4 regions of the Pseudomonas sp. LjRoot277 genome follow, and region 3 is predicted to be linked to each of the others. Evidence: predicted binding sites of a transcription regulator. Region 3 holds the regulator's gene; each other region holds the start of a gene.
What was found. Region 3 encodes FliA, which starts transcription of late flagellar genes. Its sites were predicted from a motif close to CTAAAGTTTNNNNNNNNNNNGCCGNTAA; they were not measured.
Positions count from the first base shown of each region.

Region 1: a site for FliA is predicted at 1,796-1,823, ahead of ACSQ87_RS01520 (methyl-accepting chemotaxis protein). Genes of this name have one in related genera too.
Region 2: a site for FliA is predicted at 1,895-1,922, ahead of ACSQ87_RS24920 (methyl-accepting chemotaxis protein). Genes of this name have one in related genera too.
Region 4: a site for FliA is predicted at 2,115-2,142, ahead of motA (flagellar motor stator protein MotA). Genes of this name have one in related genera too.

Region 1 is NZ_CAXURI020000001.1:318,431-322,643, forward strand. It holds gene ACSQ87_RS01510 (NorM family multidrug efflux MATE transporter) at 1-665, opposite strand, end outside; gene ACSQ87_RS01515 (LysR substrate-binding domain-containing protein) at 825-1,745, shown strand; gene ACSQ87_RS01520 (methyl-accepting chemotaxis protein) at 1,929-3,905, shown strand; gene ACSQ87_RS01525 (vWA domain-containing protein) at 4,049-4,213, opposite strand, start outside.
Region 2 is NZ_CAXURI020000001.1:5,316,703-5,320,915, reverse strand. It holds gene ACSQ87_RS24930 (inorganic phosphate transporter) at 1-294, opposite strand, end outside; gene ACSQ87_RS24925 (transporter) at 548-1,570, opposite strand; gene ACSQ87_RS24920 (methyl-accepting chemotaxis protein) at 2,037-3,659, shown strand; gene ACSQ87_RS24915 (hypothetical protein) at 3,772-4,209, shown strand; gene ACSQ87_RS24910 (sensor histidine kinase) at 4,206-4,213, opposite strand, start outside.
Region 3 is NZ_CAXURI020000001.1:1,868,322-1,872,534, forward strand. It holds gene flhF (flagellar biosynthesis protein FlhF) at 1-1,122, shown strand, start outside; gene fleN (flagellar synthesis regulator FleN) at 1,239-2,069, shown strand; gene fliA (RNA polymerase sigma factor FliA) at 2,066-2,806, shown strand; gene ACSQ87_RS08910 (chemotaxis response regulator CheY) at 2,974-3,345, shown strand; gene ACSQ87_RS08915 (protein phosphatase CheZ) at 3,376-4,164, shown strand; gene ACSQ87_RS08920 (chemotaxis protein CheA) at 4,202-4,213, shown strand, end outside.
Region 4 is NZ_CAXURI020000001.1:6,253,126-6,257,338, reverse strand. It holds gene ACSQ87_RS29035 (rhodanese-like domain-containing protein) at 1-463, opposite strand, end outside; gene ACSQ87_RS29030 (HDOD domain-containing protein) at 506-2,044, opposite strand; gene motA (flagellar motor stator protein MotA) at 2,211-3,062, shown strand; gene motB (flagellar motor protein MotB) at 3,066-4,094, shown strand.

The DNA of each region.
Region 1 (4,213 bases), 1.5 Mb from region 3:
GGAAAAGCGTCGTAGGCCGGATGTCGACGGATGTGCCAGGCCAGCGCCAGCGCCATGCAGTTGGCGACAACAGCGGTGACCAGCCCGATGCCCATCAGCCCCAGTTTCGGCAGGCCGAACATGCCGGTTATCAACGCGTAATTCAGCAGGAAGTTGGCCACGGTGCCGCTGAGGCTGATGACCATCACTGGCGTCGCGCGGCCAATGGCGCTGGTGAAGCCGCGCAGGGCCATGAAGCTCAGGTAGCCGGGCAGGGCGAACGGCAGGATCAGCAGGAACTGACCGGCCGCGTGGACATTGGTTTCGGTCTGGCCGAACAGCAGCAACACCGGTTTGAGGTTCCACAGCAGCAGCCCGGCCACCAACGCCATCAACCACGCCAGCCATAACCCGGCCTGGGTCAGCCTGGTGGCGCCGACGATGTCGCCGGCTCCCTGACGGATGGCCACGAGGGTGCCGACCGCGGCGATCACGCCAATGCAGAAAATCGACACGAACGAGTAAGTCGCTGCGCCCAGACCGCCACCGGCCAGCGCCTCTGGACTCAGGCGCGCCATCATCAAGGTGTCGGTGAGGACCATCAGCATGTGCGCCAACTGCGAGGCAATCAACGGCCCCGACAGCCGCAGGATGGCCCAGAGTTCGGTACGTGCTGGATGCTGCATGGTCATCACGCTCGATAATTAAAGAGGGACAGGAAAGCGTCGATTCTCGGCGCTCTACGGGGTTTGCACAAAGGGATAAAAAGGATGGGTTGCATGATTCAAACTCATGCTGGAGAGTTTCTGCTAGGGTGACCGAATCTCGCTATAGGAGCTTTCCCGATGTCCCGTCGTCTTCCTCCCTTGTATGCCCTGCGCGCATTCGAAGCGGCGGCGCGGCACAGTTCGTTTACCCGCGCTGCTGAAGAACTGTCGATCACCCAAAGCGCGGTCAGCCGGCACATTCGTACGCTCGAAGAGCATTTTGCCTGTCGGCTGTTTCACCGCAGCGGACGCAATCTGCAACTGACCGAGTCGGCGCGGCTGATCCTGCCCGGCATTCGAGAAGGCTTCACCGCCCTGGAGCGGGCCTGCAATACCTTGCGCGCCGAAGATGACATCCTGCGCATGAAAGCGCCGTCGACCCTGACCATGCGCTGGCTGCTGGCACGGCTCAGCCGCTTTCGGCACCTGCAACCGGGCAACGAGGTGCAATTGACCAGCGCCTGGATGGACGTCGACTCGGTGGACTTCAACCATGAACCGTTCGACTGCGCTGTCATTCTCAGCAACGGAAATTTCCCGCCGGACTGGGAGGCGAGTTTCCTGTTCCCGGAAGAGCTGATTCCAGTCGGCGCACCTAATCTTCTGCAGGATCAACCGTGGGATGTCGCACGGTTGGCCAATGCCGAACTGCTGCACCCGACACCGGATCGTCGCGACTGGCGCAGTTGGCTGGAACGCATGGGACTGGCGGATCAGGTGTCGCTCAAGGGCGGGCAGGTGTTCGACACGCTGGAACTGGGCATGATCGCCGCCGCCCGAGGTTATGGCGTGTCCATGGGCGATCTGCTGATGGTGGCGGAAGATGTGGCTCAGGGACGTCTGAGTCTGCCGTGGCCGACGGCCGTCGCCAGCGGTGAGAAATATTACCTGGTTTGGCCGAAAACTCGCCCCGGTGGTGAACGTTTGCGCAGGCTCAGCGACTTCCTGCAAGGCGAAGCCCGAGCAATGGAATTGCCCGACGTTCAACACTTGGGCTGAATCGATAGAGCCGCCGCAATGGCGGCCTTGAGCCATATCCCGGCTAATTACTCAAGTATTCAGATTTTCCGCCGAAAATTCAGGTGGAACCTTCGTGCAGGTTCGACGCAATTCCCATTATTAGAATTTTGCTGAGTGTGCAGCCAGATCAAGGAGGATCCGGTCACTCGGCCAGGAGCTGTCATGTCTCAACCTCGTGCCCGGATCGCCTCACAGCTTGGTTTTGCGCTTGCCGTGATACTGGCGATTGTCATCAGCGGCAGTACCGTGTTCGCCCTGCGTTCGCTGGACAGCGCCAACCTCGCCACGCGCGAAGAGCACCTGGCCAGTGAAGCCCGGTTGCTGGCCGATCAGTTGAGCACCTTTCACGGCACGTTGCGTGAAAGCACGCAGCGCCTCAGCGGTCTGTTCGAGAAGCGCTTCAGCGCCGGTTTGAGCGTGCACCCGGATGAACCGGTGGCGGTAGCGGGCGCGCAGACGCCGGGGCTGCACCTGGGCAGCGAAGTGCTGAACAACAATTTCAAGGAAGTGGACGAGTTCAAGCAAATGACCGCCGGCGTTGCGACGGTGTTTGTGCGTAGCGGCGAAGACTTCATCCGGGTCAGCACGTCCCTGAGCAAACAGGACGGCAGCCGGGCCATCGGCACGCTGCTCGATCACGCGAACCCGGCCTATGCCCGCTTGATGGCGGGGCAGGCCTACGTCGGTCGCGCCCTGCTGTTCGAACGCTCCTACATGACTCAGTACACCCCCGTACGTGACAGCGGCGGTAAGGTGATTGCCGTTCTGTTCGTAGGATTCGACTACACCGACGCGCAGAACGCGCAGTTCGCCAACCTCAAGCGTTTCCGTATCGGCCAGACCGGTTCCCTGGCGCTGCTGGATGAACAGAGCAAATGGCTGGTGCCGATCGCGGGCGTACAAGCGCTGGATCAGGCGGCTCCGACCATCGTTGGCTTGGCGAAGACGCCGGGCACGGGCGAGTTCTGGAGTGACAAGTCCGAAGATTTCTACAGCATTGCCGTACCGTTTGAAGGCGGCCCATGGTCGGTCGTGGCGAGCATGCCGAAAACTGAAATCCGTGCCGTGACCTGGAGTGTCGGCATTCAATTGGCGATTGGCAGTCTGCTGGCAATGTTGATCGCTGTGGGTTCGGCCGTCTGGCTGTTGCGCAGCAAACTCGCGCCGCTGGGTGATCTGGTGCGTCAGGCCGAAGCCTTGGGCGCCGGTGATTTGAGCGTGCGTCTGAACGTATCGAGCAATGACGAAATCGGTCAGCTGGCCCGCGCCTTCAACCAGATGAGCCAAGCGCTGTCGACCATGGTCGAGCACATCCGCAAGGCCTCGCAAGAGGTCAACAGCCGCGCCCAGGCCTTGTCCGGTCTTTCCGGTGGCGCCTATGAAGGGATGGAGCAGCAGTCGGGCGAAATCACCAGCATGGCCGGCGCCGTGGAAGAGTTCAGCGCTACGTCCCTGAACATCGCCGACAACATGGGCAGTACTCAGCGTTTGGCCCAGGAAAACGCACAGCAAACCCAGATCGGTCGTACGTCGATGGACGAAGCGTCCTCGTCCCTGGAGCAAATCGCTGGCGCGCTGAACAGCACGGCGACGGTGATCAATACCTTGGGTCAGCGCTCCCAGGAAATCGGCGGCATTGTCGGTGTGATTACCTCGATTGCCGATCAAACCAACCTGCTGGCGCTCAACGCCGCCATCGAAGCCGCTCGTGCCGGCGAGCAGGGTCGTGGTTTTGCGGTCGTGGCCGATGAAGTTCGCAACCTGGCTTCGCGTACCCGCCAGGCGACAGATGAAATTTCCGGGATGATCCAGAGCATTCAGCTGGAAACCGGTAACGCCATTAGCACCATGGAGCAGGGCAACGTATTGATGCAGGAAGGCCTGTCGCGCAACGCCAACGTCGCCAGTGCCCTGGCACGGATCGATGAGCAAAGTCGTTCTGCCGGTCAGCAATTCGCGGCGATCACCACCGCGACTCAGGAGCAGAGCAGTACCGCCACCTTGCTCAGCAGCAACCTGCAAAGCATTGCTCTGGCGAACAGTGAGCAGCGTGAAGTGGTATCCAATCTGGCGGTGACGGCCAAAGAGCTGGAGAAGCTCGCGGCGGACTTGCGTCACGAGGTTGACCGGTTTCGTTGAGGCGCCTTTGAAATAGCTTTCGCGAGCAAGCCCGCTCCCACATTTGATCTCCAGTGATCACAAATTTTGTGTTCACCACCGATCTAATGTGGGAGCGGGCTTGCTCGCGATGGGGTCACCTCAATTCAGGATCTGCCCCCAAGCTAGTCACACTTGGCATTGCTCGATACTTCCTTGCTCGCCAGTTTCAACTGTTTGGCCAATTCAGCCGCATTGGTGCTGTTGTAAACCCTGCCACCGGTGTTTTCGGCGATGCAGCGCGACGGGCCACCGGCGCCGATTTTCACCACGTTAACCCGCAGACGCGG
Region 2 (4,213 bases), 3.4 Mb from region 3:
GGAGTTGGTGTAAATCACCGTGGCCACGGCGTTGGCGGTGTCGTGGAAACCGTTGACGAATTCAAAGCCGAGGGCAATCAGCAGCGCCACGCCCAACAGTAGAAACGGGGTCCAGGTGGTCACCACGGTGCCGAGTTCGTTCATGTCGTGCATCAGGCTGTAGGCGGTGAACAACAGCCCGCTGCCCAGCACAGCGAAGAAAATCACGATGGTCAGCAGGCCGGGCTTTTTATCGAGTTGCGGTTTGGCGCTATTGGCGGGCGCCTGGGCGGCGGTGAAGGAAGGAGTAGCCATGACGGACAATCCTGAGGGGAGAAGGAGTGTCGCCCATGATCGTTGCTGAATGTTACAGAGAGACTGCCCTAGGTCAGGGTTTGGGTTTTTTGTGAATCCGTTGATCTGATCCGTCTCGGACTTGGATGGTGACTGTGCTGCCGTCTTCGCGAGCAAGCCCGCTCCCACACTGAACTTCAGTGAGCGCAGATTTTGTGCCCGGCAGTGATCTAGTGTGGGAGCGGGCTTGCTCGCGAAGGGATGTAAGCCGCTCTCAATAATCCTGACGCTTACGAAACGCCCAACGCCCGGCGATCACGGTAAACGTCGCGACCAATGCCACCAGAATCCAAAACCCTTCCGGGTCGCCGGAAAGCGGCACCCCACCGACGTTCATGCCAAAGAACCCGGCGATGATGTTGATCGGCAACGCAAGCACCGTCACCACGGTCAGGGTGAACAGCGTGCGGTTGCTCTGTTCGTTGAGGTTGGCGGCGATTTCTTCCTGCAACAGCTTGATCCGTTCGCCCAGCGCCGTGAGGTCGTTGATGATCAGCGCGAACTCCTCGGTGGACTTGCGCAGCTCCTTGACGTCTTCCTTCTGCAACCACTGCGGCGGGCGATTGAGCAGGCGCAGCAACGAGCCTGGTTCCAGCGCCAACAAGCGTTGCAGGCGCACCAGCACCCGTCGGTTGGCACCCAACTCAGCCCGGTTGGTCGACAGCCGCGAGGACAACAACTCATCTTCGATCTGATCGACACTGAGGCTGGTCTTGCGCACGATCTGGGTCAGCACTTCGCCCTGATCGCGCAGCAGATGCACCAGCAATTCCAGCGGTGAACGAAAGCATTCACCGGCCTTCACCGACGAGCGCAGTTTGTCCACCGAGTGCAGCGGTTGCAGGCGTGCGCTGACGATCAGCCGACTGCGGGCGCAGACCCACAGCGTTGAGACATCCGAGGAGACCATGCTGCTGAGGTTGAACACCACGTCGTTGACCACCGCCAGCAACGCCGAATCCACATGCTCGATGCGCGTCGAGCGCGAACCTTCATGCAGCGCTTCGAAAAATTCGTCGGGCAATTCCAGATGGCTTTTCATCCAGCGCTCGCACGCCGCATGAGCCAGGTTCAGGTGCAGCCAGAGAAATTCGTCGTTGTCGCCGGGTTGTTGCAGGCACTGCAACGCCTTGGCCGAATCGAGCTCCCGGCCGCGCTCGCCGGGGCGAAAACTGAAACCGTACAGCAGACCGAACAGGTCCGTGTCGCGATGACTTTGGTCGATGCTGTGGTTCATGGAGTCTCGCTGAAGGAGGTGCGGTCGGTCGCTTTGTGTAGCAGCTGGCGAAGCCTGCGTTCGGTTCTGTAGCAGCTGTCGAGCTTGCGAGGCTGCGTTCGGCTGCGCAGCAGTCGTAAACCTGAGTGCGAGGTTTTTCTGAAACACCGCATCGTCTGATTTCACGACTGCTACGCAGCCGAACGCAGGCTTCGCCAGCTGCTACAGATCGCGTTATGGCGGGTTTTGCAGGTTCACTTGAGCCACATCATCGCAAGGGTTTTTGACGGCTTTGTGACAGTTGGATAGCGGCAAAATAGTGGCCGTACCGATGGTCGGAATTCATTCAAGAACCGCTCTGGGGCGCCGATTACGCTGACGTTAACTTGCACGGCTTTGGCCACGAATCAAGGTCGCAGACAGGGATGTCCGGACACCTTTCACGCCTTGTTGCGGCGTGCCTCATCCCTGTCATGAGTATCACTCGATGCTGCAAAAATCCCTGAGATCACAAATCCTTGCCTTGTTGAGCGGCAGCCTGTTGGCCATGTTGCTGATCGCCCTGGCCTGCTTTCACTTTCTGTCCAGCGGTGTTCAGAACTACGCGAATCTGATCGAAGGCCCACTGCACACCTCGCAATTGATCGATGAAGCCAACCTGCAATTCAAGGTGCAGGTACAGGAGTGGAAAAACGTTCTGCTACGCGGCAAGCAGCCTGCGGATCTGGACAAATACTGGAAGCAATTCGAAGACCGCCAGCGCGACGTGCAGGGCATCCTCGGTGAACTGGCCGGACAGAAGGGTATCGAGCCGTCACTCAAGACTCGCATCGAACGCCTGCGGGACGAACATCGTCTGTTGGGCGCGGCCTATCAGAAGGGCCGTGACGCCTACGTGGCGGCAGGCGCTGACCCAACGGCTGGCGACACGGCGGTCAAAGGAGTGGACCGCGCGACCAGCGATCAGATGAGTGAGTTGGTCAGCGAACTGCGCAAGCAGGGTGCCGAGCAATCGAAGCTGATCAGCGCCGACGCTGACCGCACCGTGTTGCTGGGGATCATTGTGATGCTCGTCTCGGGTCTGTTGATCGGGTTGCTGAGCCTGTGGCTGGTCAACCGCAACCTGGTCGAGCCGATTCGCAAACTGATCGAGTACGTGGCGCAACTCAGCCAGGGTCGTTTCGCCGAACGCGTGGCCAGCACCCGTCAGGACGAGCTGGGCAAACTGGCGACGGCCGCCAATACCCTGCGCGATTTTCTTGCCGAAACCTTCAACCGTTTGCAGCGCAGCGCCCAGGATCTGGACAGCGCCAGCGGTGAGCTGAATTCCATCGCCAGCCTGATGGCCAGCGGCACCAACGAGCAGTTCAACCGCACCGATCAGGTGGCCACGGCAATGAACGAAATGTCCGCTACCGCGCAAGAAGTCGCGCGTCACGCAGCCGATGCGGCACGTGCCGCCGACGATGCCGACCAGTCCGCCCAGCAGGGCGAAAAGGTCATGCAGGGCACCATTCACACCATCACCCAAATGCGCGGCGAAATCGCCAATACCGCCACGGTCATCCGTCGTCTGGAAACCGACAGCGGGCGCATCGGCAAGGTGCTGGAAGTGATTCGCGGCATCGCCGAGCAGACCAATCTGCTGGCGCTCAACGCCGCCATCGAAGCGGCCCGCGCCGGTGAAGCCGGGCGCGGTTTTGCGGTGGTGGCCGATGAAGTCCGCAGTCTGGCCCAGCGCACGGCGGCGTCGATCATCGAGATCAACCAGATCATTCAAACTGTGCAAACCGGTGCGGTGGACGCCGCTCAGGCGATTGAAAGCGGTCAGTCGCGCAGTGAGGAAAGTGTCGAGCAAGTGACTCAGGCCGGCGCCATGCTGGAGCGCATCACCCTTGCCGTGGAAGCCATTCGCGACATGAACCGCCAGATCGCCACCGCCGCGGAAGAGCAGACGTCGGTGGCCGAAGACATCTCGCGCAACCTCACCGAAATCACCAGCATCGCCAGCACCAATCTGGACAACGTGCAGCGCACCGAAGCGGCCAGCCACAACCTGCACGGGTTGTCGGGGCAGTTGAATGAAGTGACGGCACGTCTAAGCGCGTAACGGGAAGGGCTGTGTACCGGTTTGCTTACCGAGTCGGTACACAGTCGATCTCAAGTCCGCAGTGTCGATGTCGATGATCACGGTAATCCCATAAACCCAATGGAAAACCGCCATGGTCAGCATCACTTCCGTTTCGATCACCCCGACGGCTACGACTGCTTCGAACAAGACTGCCGTCAGCGACAGCACCGAAGACACCTCAGTCACGGCAACCGCTGAGGCGTCCAGCGACACCACCAAGGTATCCGCCGGTGGCGCCCCCGCGGCGAGCGGCAGCAGCTCCAGCAGCAGCGAAGAATCCGATACGGTGAAAGAGCTGCGCAAGCAGATCGCCGAGCTGCAAAAGCAATTGCAGGAACAACAGCAGCAACTGCAAGCGGCCCAGGCCAAACAGGAAAGCGCCGAAGCCAAAGCGGCGGACGTCGCGGCGGCTCAGTCGCAGATTGCGACGACTTCGGGTTCGTTGCAGACGGCAACGGCGGCGTTGTTGCAGGCGTTGCAGGATGAGGGGGGCAGTACTTCCGGTTCCTTGGTCAGTACGACCGCTTAAGTCC
Region 3 (4,213 bases):
CGGATCGTCACCGCCCAGGCCGAACTGAGCCTGCGCAGCGATGGCGAGAGCGACAAGTCCACCAATCGCCAGTTATTCGCCGGCCTGCCACTGACCGCCGCCGAGCCGCTGATCGAGCCGACCTACACCGAACCCCGTCGTCCTGCACCCGCTGCGGCACCTGCCTCCGGTGGCGTCGACCCACGGGCGTTCGACTCGATGCGTTTCGAACTCAACAGCCTGCGCGAACTGATGGAAGTGCAACTCGGCTCCCTGGCCTGGAATCAGCTGCAAGGCAGCCGTCCGGCCCAGGCCAATCTTTGGCGTCGCCTGCAACGCATCGGCCTGTCCGGCCCGTTGTCGCGCGATTTGCTGGCGCTGATTACCGATATTGAAGAACCTCGTCAGGCCTGGCGCATGTTGCTGGCACATCTGGCGCGGATGATCGCCACACCGGAAGTCGAGCCTCTGGAAGAGGGCGGCGTGATTGCCATGGTCGGCCCTGCCGGCATGGGCAAGACCACCACCCTGGCCAAACTCGCGGCCCGTTACGTGCTCAAGTACGGCGCGCAAAATATCGCGCTGGTCAGCATGGACAGCTACCGTATTGGTGCTCAGGAACAACTCAAGACGTTGGGCCGGATCCTCAATGTGTCGGTGACGCATGTCGATCCGGGCCAATCGCTGGTGCAGGCGCTGGAGCCTTTGCTGCGCAAACGCGTGGTGCTGATCGATACCGCGGGCCTTCAGGCCAGCGATCCGGCACTGCGCATGCAGCTCGAAAGCCTGGCCGGTCGTGGCATCAAATCAAAAAATTACCTGGTTTTGGCAACCACCAGCCAGAAACAGGTTCTAACGGCCGCTTATCACAGTTACAAGCGTTGTGGGCTCGCTGGCTGCATCCTGACTAAACTGGATGAAACGGCAAGTCTGGGCGAGGTGTTGAGCCTGGCCATCAGTCATGAATTGCCGGTGGCCTACCTGACCGATGGCCCGCGGATTCCGGATGATTTGCATCTACCGCGTCGTCATCAGTTGGTCAGTCGCGCCGTAAGCGTGCAAATGCAAGAAGAACCCAGCGAAGAAGCCATGGCTGACATGTTCGCTGATATTTACCACAGCCCGACCAAGCAGGTTGGCTGAGGTATTAATGAACAGTTTTTGTACCTACATCGATGGTCTGCCATGCATTGTTCAGTTGTTGAACGCGCAGCCAGTAATGTGGCCTCCGTCTAAGTAAGACAAGGTAAAGAAAATTCATGGGCAGCATGCATCCCGTACAGGTGATCGCGGTGACCGGCGGCAAAGGTGGCGTCGGGAAGACTAACGTGTCAGTGAACTTGTCCCTGGCTCTAGCTGAGCTCGGCCGGCGCGTCATGCTGCTGGACGCTGATCTGGGGCTGGCGAACGTCGACGTCCTGCTGGGACTGACACCCAAACGTACTTTGGCCGACGTGATCGAAGGCCGCTGCGAGCTGCGCGACGTACTGTTGCAGGGCCCTGGCGGCATTCGCATCGTCCCGGCCGCGTCCGGCACACAGAGCATGGTTCATTTAAGTCCGGCCCAACACGCCGGCCTGATCCAGGCGTTCAGCGATATCGGCGACAACCTCGACGTGCTAGTGATCGACACCGCTGCGGGCATTGGGGACTCGGTAGTCAGTTTCGTTCGCGCAGCGCAGGAAGTCTTGCTGGTGGTCTGCGACGAACCGACCTCGATCACCGATGCCTACGCACTGATCAAACTGCTGAACCGCGATTACGGCATGAACCGTTTCCGCGTCCTGGCCAACATGGCCCAGAGCCCGCAGGAAGGGCGCAACCTGTTCGCCAAGTTGACCAAGGTCACGGATCGCTTCCTTGACGTCGCCTTACAATACGTCGGCGCGGTGCCTTACGACGAAAGTGTGCGCAAGGCTGTGCAGAAGCAGCGCGCCGTCTACGAAGCCTTCCCGCGGTCCAAGTGCTCACTGGCGTTCAAAGCCATTGCACAGAAGGTCGATACCTGGCCGCTACCTGCCAACCCGCGTGGGCACCTGGAGTTTTTCGTCGAGCGCCTCGTGCAACAAACCGCAGGACCGGTGCTATGACAGCCAGTGGCTACAACCTCTACAAGAATTCGGCACGTGACGCGCAGTACGAGCTGATCGAGCGTTACGCGCCACTGGTTAAACGCATTGCCTACCACTTGCTGGCGCGTCTGCCGGCCAGTGTCCAGGTCGAAGACCTGATCCAGGCCGGGATGATCGGCCTGCTTGAAGTGTCGACCAAATACGACGCCAGCAAAGGCGCGAGTTTCGAGACGTACGCGGGCATTCGAATCCGTGGCGCGATGCTCGATGAAGTACGCAAGGGGGACTGGGCGCCACGTTCGGTCCACCGCAATACCCGGATGGTCAGCGACGCCATTCGCTCGATTGAAGCTAAAACCGGTCGTGACGCTAAAGATCACGAGGTTGCGGCCGAACTCCAATTGAGTCTCGACGATTATTACGGGATTTTGAACGACACCCTGGGCAGCCGGTTATTCAGTTTCGACGATCTGTTGCAGGACGGCGAACACGAAGGGCTGCACGAGGATGGCGCCAGTGCTCATCTCGAGCCGTCACGCGATCTGGAAGATGAACGCTTCCAGGCGGCGCTGGCGGACGCGATTGCCAATTTGCCGGAGCGTGAGCGACTGGTGTTGGCGCTGTACTACGACGAAGAGTTGAATCTCAAGGAAATCGGTGAGGTCCTGGGGGTCAGCGAATCTCGGGTCAGCCAGTTACACAGCCAGTGCGCGGCCCGTTTGCGGGGGCGTTTGGGGGAGTGGCGAGCGCGCTGAAGGCAGTGTGGGGACACTGCGAACGCGGCTGGTGGGGTGTTGAACCGTACCGGTCCCGATCTGTTGTGCTCCAGACAGTCATTGAGTGCTTTGCCGGATTGATTGAAATGGCGCGTCCAGGTGCTGGGCGCGTTTAAGACTGCTTGGAGGTCGAATTGGACAAGAACATGAAAATCCTCATCGTTGATGACTTCTCAACGATGCGGCGGATCATTAAAAACCTGTTGCGTGACCTTGGGTTCACCAACACGGTCGAGGCCGACGATGGCACTACTGCCATTCCGGTTCTCAACAGCGGCAGCATCGACTTTCTGGTAACAGACTGGAACATGCCTGGCATGACCGGTATCGACCTGCTGCGCCACGTGCGTGCCGATGAAAAGCTCAAGCACCTGCCGGTGCTGATGGTGACCGCTGAAGCCAAGCGCGAGCAAATCATCGAGGCAGCCCAGGCCGGAGTTAACGGCTATGTGGTCAAGCCCTTCACGGCCCAGGCGTTAAAAGAAAAAATCGAGAAGATTTTCGAACGCATCGGTTGATGTGCGAAGCCACTGCGCCACGGGGGAGCTATGGAGCATAACGAGTCTTCACAGGGCGATTTCGAATCGACTCTGAAAAAACACGCGGTCGAACTGGTCGAAAGCCTTGAAAAAGGCAGGTTCGGCGACGCTGTGCAACTGATCCATGAGCTCAATCAGACCCGTGACCGTGGCCTGTATCAGGAAGTGGGCAAGCTCACTCGCGAGCTGCATAGCGCGATCGTCAATTTCCAGATTGACCCGCACATGCCGCAAGCCGAGGAAGTCTCGCAGATCACGGATGCCACCGAGCGTCTGGGTTATGTGGTCAAGCTGACCGAGGCGGCTGCCAACCGCACCATGGACCTGGTGGAAAACGCCACGCCGCTGGTCAACGGCCTGAGCAACGAAGCCCAGGCCTTGAGCAACGACTGGGGACGGTTCATGCGCCGCGAAGTCGGGGCTGAAGAGTTCCGCGAGCTGGCCCGGCGAGTCGACGGTTTCCTGACACGCAGCAGCGAAGACAATCGCGTTGTGTCGAGCAACCTCAACGACATTCTGCTCGCTCAGGATTACCAGGACCTCACCGGTCAGGTGATCAAGCGTGTGACCCAATTGGTCACCGAAGTTGAAAGCAACCTGCTCAAGCTCGTGCTTATGGCCAGTCATGTGGACCGCTTTGCGGGCATCGAACATGACCGTGAAGCGATGCTTGCAGAAAAAGATCCGCAAAAACATCTCTCTCAGGGTGAAGGTCCGCAGATTCATGCCGATAAAAGAGAAGACGTTGTGTCCGGTCAGGACGATGTGGACGATTTGCTATCCAGTCTTGGATTTTAGGTTTTTAGGTTTTTAGACCTTTAGGAGCACCCCCTTAATGAGCTTCGGC
Region 4 (4,213 bases), 4.4 Mb from region 3:
GCAGGTACTCGCGGGTGGCAGTGGGTTCGTCGTGCAAGGTCAACGCAACCGGGCCGCCGACCGCTGCCGGGATCTGGATCGACATGGGCAAACCTTCTGCCAGCCAGGCTTTCAGGCCGCCGTCGACATAGTGGTACTTGCTGTGGCCGATGACATCCAGTAGCCAGATAAAGCGCCCGGCCCAACCGCCGCCTTCGTCGTCATAGACCACGTAGACCGCATCGGGGTTGTGTCCCAGCTCACCGAACAACGTTTCGAGTGCCGCTTGCGACGGCATCAGGCCCGGCGCAGGCGCCTGACCGAGTTGCGTGCGTTTCGGATCGACAAAACGCGCACCGGGGATATGCCCTTCGGCATAGCGGGCGCTGCTGGTCAGGTCCACCAGAATCAGTTCGCGGGAGTCGAGACGGGCGAGCAAGTCGCTCGGCTCGATGACCAGCGGCAAGCCAGAGAATTCAGACATGTGAGGTCTCCAGAACACAAAGGGGAGGATTGTATAGCAGCGTCATTGGCCGCGGTGACTAAAGCTGTGCAGGGCTTTCTCGATGCACTGCGCGGTTTTGCCGAAGGCTTGCACGGTGATTTCCGAGAACGGCCCGCCGCCCTGATCCGCCACCACAATCATGATCACCCGACCATTATTGACCAGTGAGCGCAACAGCAAGTGTTCGCCGCCGAACTGTGAGCGCAGGCTGGCCGGTAACAGGGCCGAAAATTGCGCGTTGTTGGCCGGCGTCAGGCGTACCTGGGCCTGCTGCGAGAGCAGGCGTTGCAGCACGGTGCTCTGGCTGACGACGAAGTTCAGACCGGCCACTTCTTTTGGCAGTCCGGCCGTCTGGTGCACTCGCAGATTGTCATGGGTGCGGTCGGCCATCAGGATCATCACCCGACGCATGCCGCACGCAACCAAAGCGTCCCGGGCAGACGTGGTCAAGTGCATGGCATTGGTGAAGCGACTCGGCTCGACCAGCAACTCTGCACATTGTCTGCGCCATTTCGCCAGGTCTTCGGCAGTCGGTGCCGGGGCCGGCAGCAAGCCTGCGTGCACGCGGTTCATGCCCCACGGCCAGATCAGTGAAACGGCCGGGTGCCAAAGGTCTGGCATCGCATGATGACGGGCGCTGTTGGCGGCCTGTTGGTGCAACTGCTGCTGCACTTCGTCCATCGGCATTTGCAGGTAAAGGCTGGTCAGATACTGCCAGCGTTCGCTGTGCGGACTGTCCCAGGCCTGTTGCGCCGACAGCGCCAGACCGTTGGCCAGCAGCACCGTATTGGCCGGTTGATTGAGCCAGCGGCGCAGGGTCGGATCGTCATCGAGGCGGTTCTGCTGGCGCAATGGATGATCGCTGTCGCGCGCGATGCGCAGGACTTTCACCAGCTCACGCTGCTCGTTGAGCAGCAGCCGATAACCCTGCTGCACCCAGATCGGCAGGCGCCAGATGTCCACGAGCGCCAGGCAGATATCCAGTAGGCGTACGCCGAACAACTGCTTTTCGACTTTGCGCGCCGACTCGCCTTTATGGATGACCCGCAGCTCCCACTCTTCGAGCAACTGCGGATGGGTCAACGCCATCGGCCAGAGCGGCGAGAGAAACAGCAGGCTGCCCCAATGGATGTCTTGCCACAGCCGCGCCAGGCGACTGGCGAAAAAACCGTTGGCCTGTTGGGTCGCGTGCTGGCTGATCAGTTGCAGCTGACGCAGGGCGATCGGAATTTCTAACTGAGGTTCGGCGGGCAGGCGGGCGAGCAGTTCTTCGGTGCGCTTCAAACCGAGGCGATTGATCGCCACCTCAAGGTTTTCCGCAGGCTCGGTCATGCTGCCATGGGTGTGACGATTGGCTTCGCGAATCACGCTCAGCGCCAGCGCGGGGCTGTCCTGTATCAGTTCGGCGATATCGCGCAGGGAGCTGCGACTGTTGGCGATGGCCTTGCAGACACGGTCATGACTGGCTTGCGGAACGGGCAAGCGCACGCCATCGAGAAGCTTTACCCAGCCTTCGAGAGTGGTTGGTTTTGGAGTTGGAACGTTCGTTTCGTTAGCCATGGTTGGACGCGATCATCGTCTGCATTACCTATGCCCGGAGCGGGCCAAATTGGCTTTTCGCCTGAACTGGCTATAGTCTGGCGCAGTTTTGCCGATAAGTAGAAGAAGAGATTTTTTAACTTCCGAATATGACCTTGAACCCGACTCAGTAAGTGCTCTCCTACCTATGGCTAAAATTATCGGCATCATCGTCGTATTCGCGAGCGTGCTCGGCGGATACGTGCTCTCCCACGGCAAAATTGCCGCCCTGATTCAGCCCTTCGAGGTGATGATTATTGGTGGTGCGGCACTCGGTGCATTTCTGCAGGCCAACCCCGGTTACATGACCCTGCACGTGCTCAAGAAATCCTTGGGCATGTTCAGTTCGCGTTTCAACCACACGTTCTATCTGGAAGTGCTGGGCCTGATCTACGAGATCCTCAACAAGAGCCGCCGCGAAGGCATGATGGCGATCGAAGGCGACATTGAAGATGCCGCTGCGAGCCCGATTTTCGCCAAGTACCCGGCTGTGCTCAAAGACGAACGCATGACTGCATTCATCTGCGATTACCTGCGCATCATGTCCTCCGGCAACATGGCTCCCCATGAGCTTGAAGGCCTGTTCGACATGGAGCTTTACAGCCTCAAGGAAGACCTCGAGCATCCGTCCCATGCGGTGAACGGTATTGCCGACGCCATGCCCGGTTTCGGTATCGTCGCGGCGGTACTCGGTATTGTGGTGACCATGGCTTCCCTGGGTGAAGGCGATCAGAAATCCATCGGCCTGCACGTGGGTGCGGCGCTGGTCGGTACCTTCTTCGGTATTCTCGCGGCGTACGGTTTCTTCGGTCCGCTGGCCCATTCCCTGGCCCACGATGCCAAGGAAGAACTCAACGTCTACGAAGCCATCAAGGCCTCGCTGGTGGCTTCCGCTTCCGGCATGCCGCCATCGCTGGCGGTAGAGTTCGGCCGTAAGGTTCTGTACCCGGCGCACCGTCCTAGCTTCGCTGAGCTGGAACAAGCGGTTCGCGGTCGTTAAGTCATGGAAAATAACCAGCCGATAATCATCAAGCGCGTCAAGCGCATCGCCGGTGGGCATCACGGGGGCGCCTGGAAAATCGCCTTCGCGGACTTCGCGACGGCGATGATGGCGTTCTTCCTGGTGCTGTGGCTGCTGTCCACCGCAACGCCTGAACAGAAGATCGCCATCGCCGGTTACTTCAAGGACCCGGTCGGCTTTTCCGAAAGCGGCACGCCGTACATCATCGACCTGGGCGGCACACCGACCCTGGCGCCGGAGAACACCCTCAACCCCGAGGTGAAATCTCAGCCGCAGCCCGACAAGGTGACCATCGATGCCGAGCAGGTTGAAGGCATGGCCGAGCAGGTCGAGAAGGAACGTCTCGAGTTGTTGCTGCAAGAACTGCAGACCAAGGTTGAAGAGAACCCGCAGCTGAAGAAATTCAAAGACCAGATCAGTTTCGAAATCACGCCGGACGGTTTGCGCATCCAGATCGTGGACGCCGAAAACCGGCCGATGTTCGACTCCGGCAGTGCTCGTCTGAAGCCGTACTTCGAAGACATCCTGCTGGCCATGGCCGACACCATTAAAGCGGTGCCGAACAAGATCAGCATCAGCGGCCACACCGATGCCAAGCCGTACACGGGCACCGGTGACTTTGGTAACTGGGAGCTCTCGGCCAACCGTGCCAACGCGGCACGTCGTGCGCTGGTTGCCGGCAGCTATCCGGATGCGCAGGTGGCGCGTGTCGTCGGTTATGCCTCGTCAGCACTGTTCGATCGCGAGCACCCGTTCAATCCGGTCAACCGCCGTATCGACATCGTGGTACTGACCAAGAAAGCCCAGCGTGCCATCGAAGGTTCGCAAGGTACGGAACCGGCTCCAGAGCCGGCGCAAGGGCAGGGCGGCCCGGGCGAAGTGCCCGTCACGCCAGCCGACCCGAATGCGTTGCCGGCGGATAAAGAACCGTTGCCGGCGCATGAGCTTCGCGAGCGTTTGAACCTGTTCGACAACCCGGCGCCGAAGCCGGCGGAACCGCCGAAGCAGTGACCCGCAAAAAAGCCGACAGCGATGTCGGCTTTTTTGTGCCTGTCGTTTGTACGTTGGTGGCGGCTGTAGGAACGATCTGAAATTGCATGCCGGGGTTCTCAGTCGTACAAGCATCTGAC